Regions from separate parts of the Sporosarcina sp. AD_1 genome, predicted to be linked through region 2. Evidence: riboswitches for the same ligand, from Rfam matches in the RefSeq annotation. Region 2 holds a riboswitch; each other region holds the start of a gene.
The links. Region 2 has a riboswitch for lysine ahead of ACSW3C_RS16885 (amino acid permease). Riboswitches for the same ligand answer to the same signal wherever they lie in the genome.
Positions count from the first base shown of each region.

Region 1: another riboswitch for lysine. It lies ahead of ACSW3C_RS17665 (cysteine hydrolase family protein); the one in region 2 lies ahead of ACSW3C_RS16885 (amino acid permease).
Region 3: another riboswitch for lysine. It lies ahead of dapA (4-hydroxy-tetrahydrodipicolinate synthase); the one in region 2 lies ahead of ACSW3C_RS16885 (amino acid permease).

Region 1 covers NZ_JBPVIR010000010.1:66,823-70,104, forward strand. The annotation lists gene ACSW3C_RS17660 (APC family permease) at 1-833, opposite strand, end outside; gene ACSW3C_RS17665 (cysteine hydrolase family protein) at 856-1,566, opposite strand; lysine riboswitch at 1,740-1,924, opposite strand; gene ACSW3C_RS17670 (mandelate racemase/muconate lactonizing enzyme family protein) at 2,122-3,237, opposite strand; gene ACSW3C_RS17675 (M20 metallopeptidase family protein) at 3,234-3,282, opposite strand, start outside.
Region 2 covers NZ_JBPVIR010000009.1:110,528-113,809, reverse strand. The annotation lists gene ACSW3C_RS16895 (topoisomerase) at 1-213, opposite strand, end outside; gene ACSW3C_RS16890 (hypothetical protein) at 633-866, opposite strand; lysine riboswitch at 1,042-1,220, shown strand; gene ACSW3C_RS16885 (amino acid permease) at 1,318-2,775, shown strand; gene ACSW3C_RS16880 (alpha/beta fold hydrolase) at 3,144-3,282, opposite strand, start outside.
Region 3 covers NZ_JBPVIR010000006.1:253,652-256,933, forward strand. The annotation lists gene ACSW3C_RS13590 (quinone oxidoreductase family protein) at 1-283, shown strand, start outside; gene ACSW3C_RS13595 (Type 1 glutamine amidotransferase-like domain-containing protein) at 331-942, shown strand; gene dapA (4-hydroxy-tetrahydrodipicolinate synthase) at 1,006-1,899, opposite strand; lysine riboswitch at 2,155-2,332, opposite strand; gene yiaA (inner membrane protein YiaA) at 2,456-2,926, opposite strand; gene ACSW3C_RS13610 (hypothetical protein) at 3,082-3,231, opposite strand; gene ACSW3C_RS13615 (winged helix-turn-helix transcriptional regulator) at 3,262-3,282, opposite strand, start outside.

The DNA of each region.
Region 1 (3,282 bases), on a different contig from region 2:
AACAAAGCAGTATCTGCAGACTTGAAACTTCCTACATCTGGCCAGACAAGCTGCGCCACATACGCTTGCGCAATAAAAATGATGCCGCCAATCAAGCAGGAAAGAATAGCCGCTTTCCAAACATCATTTTTTGGATTCACTGCTTCTTCAGATAATGTCGTAATCGAGTCAAATCCTAAAAAGGAGAAGCAGGCAATCGCTGCGCCCGAGACGATCGCTCCGATTGCGAACGTATCACTGGCAAAGAACGGTGTAATGGAAACTAAAGCGGACGCCCCCTCTTCTACTGTGATCGCTTTTATGCAAAAGATCACGAAGATGGCGACGATGACTCCCATAAATAAAACGAGAATCCGGTTCGTTTTAGCGGCCATCTGCATGCCGAGAATATTAATCACCGTAATCACGCCTGCTATGATGAGCACCCATACCCAATAAGGAATAAACGGAACTAACGCGTTGGCGTATGACGCACCGATCATAAAGACAATGAGCGGAACCAGAACATAATCCATAAACATGGCCCAGCCAGCAAAAAAGCCCAAGTGCGGATTGATCGCACGCTGTGTATATGTATATGTGGAACCCGAAACAGGAAAAGCGGCAGCCATCCGTCCGTAGCTGTAGGCCGAAAACATCATGGCCAACATGGCAACCAAATATGATAACGGCAGCATCCCGCCTGTTAGCTGGGAAGCATAGCCATAAATATAAGCCGGAGCGATTGGTGTCATAAAGGCGATTCCGTAAATGACCAGGTCCCTCAGTTTCAGAACCCGTTTGAATTGCGGAGCCGCTTGGTCTTGTGATGTATTTTGCTGCATGGTCGTCATCTCGCCCGCTTCCTCTCTATCATTAAACTAAAATTTCTTGCTGCAATTGTTCCTCAATCAACTGAATCGTTTCTTCCGTGCTCATCACTTGGCAATAGATTTGATTCATGATCATGATTTCGGCGTCATGCAATTGTTGTGTTGCCGCGGCACATGCGTCTTCGACGAGTATCACTTCAAAGCCGGCATCTGCTAAACTGCGGACAGTGGAAGCGACACATTGGTCGGTAACCACGCCCGTGCATACGACCGTTTCAATGCCCATATTACGTAGTAGGAATTCATAGTTCGTTCCGCTCAATACGCTGTCCGTTGTTTTATTCACTACAATTTCATCATCCAGCGGCTTCAGCTCCTCGACCATTTCCGCTCCCGGATCGCCAATCGGCAATAAAATATTGTTCCATCCCGGACGGCGCTGTACTGGTGAACGATCGCGGCCGTCTTTATGATGGCATGCAATGCGGCCAAAGGTTACTTCCAGTTGGTTACCACGGAAAAAGTCCAGCAGCTTTTTATTGTTTGGAACGACCATGTCATCAATCCGGTCGAAGAAGTACTCCCACTTATCAAACATGCCGCGTTCATGGGCTAATTTGGCATCTAAGCCATCTCTGCTAATGAATTGATGTTGCATATCAACGATCAATAAGGCAGTTTTCGCGGGATCGACGACCATTTTCTTTTCCTCAGTCGGGGCGAATTCGTAATACAAGGTTTGTTGGTTTTCCATCATAAATTCCTCCAATTCACAGCCATTCTGAGCTGCATTTTAGTAATTCAGAAATACAAAAAAGAGATTCTTCATGTGCTAAAGAATCTCCAAAGGCAATAAAAAAAGACTATATCTTTCCAGAAGAACCGGAAATGATGCAGTCATTCCAAATTCCTCGCCTTTTTATCTCAAGTGGAGATAGCACAACTTAATAAATCGGCAAATTTATTAAGACAGTCCTGTAATTATTCATTACAGGCCCAGTACATAATGGCGAGAACTCATTACATACTTCGGCGACATTTCCTTCTTCATAGCATCCACGTCTTCCCGGACTCCGCTATGCGCTAATAAATATCGCGCCTCTACCTCACCTGCGTAAGCAGCGAGGTCTATTAAATTATAGGTTTCATTCTAGTACTCGTGTCTAGCCTCTGTCAATGAATTTTTTTATTGCTCATTCAATTGCAAAGATAATAAACCCTTCCAAAGCTTGCTCCAGCAGGCATTCCAGGAGTTAGAATAGAGTGCTTAAAAATTTTCAAGCACTCTATTTTATCTCGGCAAAAATCCTCAATATAATTCAATCTTCACATAGTCACTAGTCAGTTTTTCAAGGATAGCTTCGTCCACCTCAATACCAAGGCCAGGACGTTCAGAAAGATAGACAAAAGGAATTTGGAAATCCAATTGTGCCACGTCCTCGCTGAACATTAACGGACCAACAAGTTCATTGCTCTTAATCCGTTTTTTGGCTGTGGATAAATGCAATCCAGCTGCGGATGCGATAGCGGACTCCACCATGGAGCCGACCTGGCATGTATACCCTGCGAGCTGAGCTTGATGTACGATGTGGGTAGCCGGATAGATCCCCCCGCATTTCATCAGTTTGATGTTGACCATATCCACTGCCCGTTTCACGGTAATTTCATACATTTCCTTGTCTCCATGAATACCTTCGTCGATCATGACGGGGATAGATGTCTTTTGTTTGATTTCTGCTAAACCGTCAATATCCGTTGCGATGACCGGTTGTTCAATCCAATCAATATGGCAGTCTGTAATTCGCTGAAGGACATACATCGTATCGGCGCTTGTCTCCCAGCCTTGGTTGGCGTCGACTTTCAGCGCAATTTCCGGCCCGACTGCTTCTCGAACCGCACGGATGCGCTCCACATCAAGGCGTTTATCTGTCCCCACCTTTAGCTTCAAGGTCGTATAACCTTCCGCCACAGCCTGCTTCGCTTTTTCAGCCATTTCCGCCGGTGACAGAATGCTGATAACTTTTGGAAGCTCCAGCTTGTCATAATACCGCCCGCCGAGCAAATTATAGACGGGCTGATTTGCCGCTTTTCCCATGAGGTCGTAGCAAGCGATATCCAGCGCCGCTTTCGCAGTCGTCGCACCTAAGATCGTCTGATTCATCTTGTCATGAATTTTCTCAATGTCGAATGGATTTTCTCCGAGAATAACAGATGCTAATGTCTTGTTCAGCACCGCAAAGACACTTTCCCATGTTTCACCTGTAACATGTTCATCGGGCGTCCCTTCTCCATATCCAACAAGTCCATTGTCTGTTTGTAGTTTCACGATGATCGACGGCATGTCCTTGTACGTATGGTAACTGACGATGAATGGGTCGATAAGAGGAAGCCGGATCGCATATACCTCTACTGATGTTATTTTCAATTCCCTGCCCCCTCCTTCATGTACTCCAGCAGACTCGTAGTGAAT
Region 2 (3,282 bases):
GATGGAGATGACATCCTCTTCAATTGCGGTTTGTTCTGAAATAGATGTAATTATTTCATCTTGTAGTTCAGATAATATTTTACTCTGTTCACTTGCTGCTATTTTTTGGTCATTTCCTACTGCAAGAACTTGTTCTTCGCTTTCGCTTCCATTACATCCAGCCAATAAAATGGAACCACAAACTACTCCTGAAATAATAGCTTGTTTTATCATTACTACATTCCCCCTTGAAAAATTAAGTGCGCATTCAAAAAACCCTCTTACTTAGATTGACGGTACCCATTGGAAAAAGTTCCAAAATAAAACACAGCCTTCTCTTTCATTACGCCTATAATGTCTATTGCGTATATATGTGGTAAAATGTATGTAGTATAAAAAAAGACTGGATGAGGTTACATCCAGTCAGTGCAACGGACATTCCGCAAGCCAGTTATGAGTAATTTTTTGAAGGTAACTACCCTGCTTACTTGGACGTTAGCGGAGGGTGGTTACTTTTTCTATTGGTCGACAAAGTAATTAACGCTGTGATCGCTGTTATGACAGTCGAACGAAATATTTCAAACTCTAACCTCAATATTTTACGTACCAATAATTCTTGATTTGTAATCGTGTCTACAAATAATATTAGAATCTCAACCATTTGTTACTTTTAAAGGTTTTTCCGGACGATTCAAACAATAGTCGCAATCAGGATCATTACATAGAGATTCCGTCCAACTATTACAGACAGGACAAAAATATGTATCAAATTTATCATAGTAAACTAATTCAAACTTGCATTCCGGACAATATTTTCCTTGTTCGATATGACCATACAATTCAAAGTCGCCTATTTTTACTATCCCATCTACTTCGCGAATATCCATAAGAAATCTCCTTTGTAAAAGTTATTTTATCTTCATATGACCTTATCTCTGCCTGCAATATAACTATTCTAACATGCTTCACTACTTGCGACGCACATGATTATGCAATGTTTCCCATTGCATTCCAAATAGTATTCAACTATAATTTATATATTAATTTAATACTCCCATTTACCGATGGGATAGAGGTTGCTGCTTATAAGAGTAGGACGGACGAGATTCTATGAGATTGTGGACTCCGTTTGAAAGGATAAGTTGCCGAAGTGTGGATAGATCATTGGATATCCATGCTGGTGATGTTTTCGAATAGGAACATCATTGTCACGTTGTACAACGTGGAGAACTATCTTCGGAAGGATTAACGCACTTATCTGCAGCCGTCGATTTTCTTCGAAGGCTGTTTTTTATTTGTAGTTATGCTTAGAGTACCCCCTTCCACCATACTAAAGGAGTGGACAACTTGGAGAGCAACACAACATCTACGACGACACCTCAATTGAAAAGAACATTGAAAGCACGCCATCTGATGATGATTTCACTTGGGGGATCTATCGGAACCGGTATTTTCCTAGCGAGTGGCGGGGCCATTCATACAGCGGGACCAGGAGGCGCATTGGTCGCCTATGCCGCTGTCGGTATCATGGTGTACTTCCTCATGACAAGCCTTGCGGAAATGGCCGCGTATATGCCGGTAGCCGGCTCCTTTAAAGAATATGCAACACGCTTCGTCGATCCGGCATTCGGGTTTGCGATTGGCTGGAACTATTGGTACAACTGGGCGATCACAATTGCCGCAGAGCTCGCAGCTGTCGTGTTGATCATGAAATTCTGGTTTCCGCATAGCCCTTCGTTCTTATGGAGCGGACTAGCGCTCCTCATCATGTTCGGCTTCAACTATATGTCCGTCAAAGGGTTTGGCGAAGCAGAATTTTGGTTCTCACTCATTAAAGTGGTGACCGTCATCATCTTCATCATTACCGGGTTGCTGATGATCTTTGGCATCATGGGTGATGAAGCGATCGGCTTCTCCAACTTTACAATGGGCGATGCTCCGTTCCATGGAGGATTCTTTGCGATACTCGGTATTTTTATGGCAGCCGGCTTTTCATTCCAAGGTACAGAATTGCTTGGCGTCGCTGCCGGGGAAAGTGAAAATCCGGAAAAAACGATTCCAAAAGCAGTAAACTCCGTATTCTGGCGTATCCTTTTATTCTACATCTTGGCGATTTTCGTTATTGCGATGATTATTCCGTATACAGATTCTCGATTATTGAGTGAATCGGTTTCGGTTAGTCCCTTCACACTCGTCTTTGAACGGGCAGGGTTTGCGTTTGCCGCTTCCGTCATGAACGCCATCATTTTGACGGCCGTCTTATCTGCGGGGAATTCAGGGATGTATGCGTCCACGCGTATGCTCTGGGATTTGGCACGCAGCGGGAAGGCACCTAAGTTCTTAGGGAAATTGGACAAACGAGGCGTTCCGGTGAATGCATTGATTGCGACTACATTAGTAGGATCCCTAGCCTTCCTCTCCACTTTCTTCGGAGATGGCACGGTGTACGTCTGGCTGCTGAACGCATCAGGGATGGCTGGATTTGTGACGTGGCTTGGCATTGCGATCAGTCACTACCGGTTCAGAAAAGCTTATATTGCACAAGGCAGGAATTTATCGGATCTTCCCTATCGTGCAAAATGGTTCCCACTCGGTCCTTTGCTCGCACTGGTCCTTTGTCTCTTTATCATCGCCGGCCAAAACTTCCAAGCGTTTACGGGTGATAAAATCGATTGGAACGGCGCCCTTGTTTCTTATATTGGGCTCCCCCTCTTCTTGATTGTTTGGCTGATTTATAAAGTAAAGCATAAGACGAAATTGGTTCCGTTGAAGGACTGTGATTTTGAGAGTAAATGATAAGAAAAAACAGCTGGATGAGAGAGGGTTTGCCTCTTCATTCGGCTGTTTTTTTCAATCTGAGAATACCGAATTGAACTATCGTAAGTTGTAAACTCACTTTTTATATCTTTCATTAAAGTGTTGAATCCTCTCCATATCAAGTGGTCCGATAATAACCTTACAAGCAGAATCATTGATAAATAAGCGTTCTTCGTAGAATGATGAAACGATAAATTTTTTACTAGAATTGATTGCCCCAGATCCAAGAGGGAATAGCCACCTTTAATATTCCATATACAAAGTGCCTTTATTGAGGTAAATTCATTTCTAAAACTAATAAAGGTGCGCAGATTGTATTTTCTGCTATCTGTTTTTATAACAAATACTTACTCGATTCTTTCAAGGAAATTCTTTGTGGCATCAGTGATATCTTTAACATTCGTTTGATAGAAAATATGAGAGCCATCAATCATTTGGGACTCAACATTTGCACCAAGTCGATTCAAGTGATCTTTTTGGTACTCT
Region 3 (3,282 bases), on a different contig from region 2:
TACACTTGTGCAATTTGGAAATAGCAGTGGTCTGCCAGGAACCTTTACTACAAATGATGTCCATAGTAGCTGCAGAAGTATTAAGGGTTTTAGTTTAGGTACTACGAGAAAGCATGACCCCGCTCGATTGGCATCTATTGCTGAAGAAGTAATTGAGTTAATTACTTTACATCAGGTTGCTCTTCCTATCGCTCAAATTTTTACATTACAAGATGCCTCAGAGGCTCATCGATTAATGGAAAGCCGTAAATATGAAGGAAAGATTCTTTTGAGAGTGGAGTGAAAGCATGTATTAAATATGACGAATGAAAGAGGGAGAGGAGAGTATGAATGAAAAGACAGATACTAGCCATTTCAGGCGGGGGATTTTCAGAAAACACCCCATTTATTGATGAGTACCTGTTGAAAATCTGCCGGAAACAAGGGCCAATTAAAATCGCATTTATTGGAACGGCAAGCAACGACGCACCGGGATATATCGACAAGTTTTATGAAGCCTTCCGAGAGGAGGAGCCAAGCCATTTAACAAGTAAAGACTTTCTGGCGCCCGCTATTCAAAAGGTCGTGAATGCGTTGGACATCGTGTATGTGGGTGGGGGCAACACCCAATCTATGCTTGAAATCTGGCGCCGGACCGGTTTTGATGAGGTTCTGAAAAATGCATATCAAAATGGAGTGATTCTAGCTGGGATAAGTGCCGGTGCGATGTGCTGGTTTGAGACGTGCTTTAGTGAAAGCAAGGAAGGATATGAGGAGTTTCAAGGGCTTGGGATGTTGAAGGGAAGTCTGTGTCCTCATTATAATGAAGAGTCTCGGCGTCTTGCATTCGATGCCTGGGCACCCAGTAGAAAAGGCAGCCCCATCTATGCATTAACAGACAACGAAAACTTGCACTTTCAAAATGAGATTCTGCTTGCGAAGATCACAACGCCATGCAACTAATCCATGATAAGAAATGCCAGGCTCCACTATCGTGTGAACCTGGCGTGTTACTTTGCTAGTTGATCAATTCCTTGAAAAAGCTAATTCCTCATAGAGCGTTAAAGATTGGTATAAGCTGCGCAGCTGATCGCTATTGAGCGGAATCATCGGCAAACGGACGCCGCCAACTGGTATGCCTTTTAGGTTGAGTGCCGCTTTGACAGCAGATGGATTTGGCGCTGCGAATAGGGCTCGCATGATAGGCAGCAGTCTGCGATGTTCCCGGGCAGCTTGTTCAAAATCACCCCGTTGAAAATACGCGATCATCGTTTGCATGTCGTTTCCGACTACGTGAGATGCGACTGAAACGACGCCTGCGCCGCCGATTGATAATACAGGAAGTGTCAGCCCGTCGTCGCCACTATATAATGCAAAGCTCTTTGGCGTGCGATCAATAATTTCGGCCATAGTGTCCAAATCACCGCTCGCCTCTTTGATTGCCACGATGTTGCGGATCTTCGAGAGGCGTATGACGGTTTCAACGGACATATTGACAACACTGCGTCCCGGAATATTGTATAACATGATCGGCAGAGTCGTGACCTCTGCAATGGCCTTAAAGTGCTGATAGAGCCCTTCTTGACAAGGTTTGTTATAGTACGGAGTCACGAGCATAATGCCGTCGACACCCGCATTTTCCGCGAGCAGGGTCAGTTCCATGGACTCTTTCGTATTATTGGTGCCAGTTCCTGCAATGACCGGCACCCTGCCATTTACAACGTTTACGGTAAACTTGAATAACTTGGCTTTTTCTTTGTTCGTCAAGGTCGGGGATTCTCCTGTTGTTCCCGAGACAACCAATGCTTCGGTGCCATTGGAAATCAAATAATTAATCAGGTTCTGTGTTGCCTGGAAATCAATTTCACCCTGTTCATCAAAAGGAGTCACCATAGCTGTTACAATTCGTCCGAAATTCATTGTTCTCCACATCCTATCATTTTTTTATAAAAAATAGAGGGAGAAGGGCAAGTGATCAATCACGCCTCGGAATAATTGGCCGGGATTTAGTCGAGCTGTTATGTGCAACTCTCAAAATGGCTGACCTCCGCCGAAGGCTTAACTTGGAGAAGCAGGAGCATGACCTCCGTGCATCTAAACGATCCAAGTGAATTGAACGCAAAAAAGCAACAACGAGGGCTCGTTGTTGCAGTTGAAATAATAAATTATTTCATTGCATAAGATAGCCCTCCATATAGTTTCCTATATGACAATTCTGTGCTTATTCAACGCAGAACCAGCTTCGAGATAATGAGTTTCTCTCCACTTCGGCAAATTCCCCTTTCCACAGTCTTCATCGGATCTCATTATCCTCTGACTGTGTACTGATGGTCTTTGCGCCTCTATCCTTACTTCAAAACTTGCGAAATAAGTGAATGTTAAATTACTACGACTTTACCCCTTTTCAGAAGCAAATGCAAGCAAAAACTTAAAAAGTTTTAAAAATTCGATTGGAAAGTACCTTTACAGAAAAATATTAATCTGCTTCTCTCGCCTTTTGTGTATCACGGACGTTTTTCTGCACCGTAATTGCCGCGAAAATACTTAACACAAACGCCATCGCATAAAACCCTTTTTCACTCAAGACGATACTGCCGGCATTATACAGGCCAATCGCCATTAGAGCGATCGCAACGATCAGCGCAAACCAGCTGATGCCATAATAAATATTTGTCACCGGGACGTCTTCCTCTTTATCTCTGACCGCTTTTTGCAAGGAAACGGAAGCATAAAGACCGAAAATGAGAACGGCAAAGTAGTAACCTTTTTCATTTAATTCCATGCCCGCATTAAACAAGCCGATTAAGTAGGATGACACTCCGATCAGCAACGCTGCAATGGATGCCCCTTTAAAAGCAACTGTCGGTTCTCCGTCTTTTCTTTCCACTTTTATTTTTGGTATCTGGGGTTTTTCTTTATCTATTATATATTCCTTTTCCTGGGTCATTGAATCATCTCCCTCCTCTTTCCTTCATCATAGCTAAAAGATTACGAGGCGACAATTGATATTTGAAATATTGTTTCTCTTCGCAAATTAATTACAAACAAAAGAACGCTAGCCAGTTGGGAAGCGTTCTGTAATGTTCAGCTATTTATAGAAAATTAAAAAGCCACAACGACAAGGGCGAGGAGAAAACTAATGACGGCAATTATGGCCCAATCGAGTTTCCGAGTTAGACCGAAGAGGATTGTGATAATGGAACAGATGATAAAGTTGACGACGAAAAGTATGCCGAACGTTATAAAAATCATAGGAACACCCCCTTAGACCTATCCCTATTTCTACTTCCTGTTCACAAACTC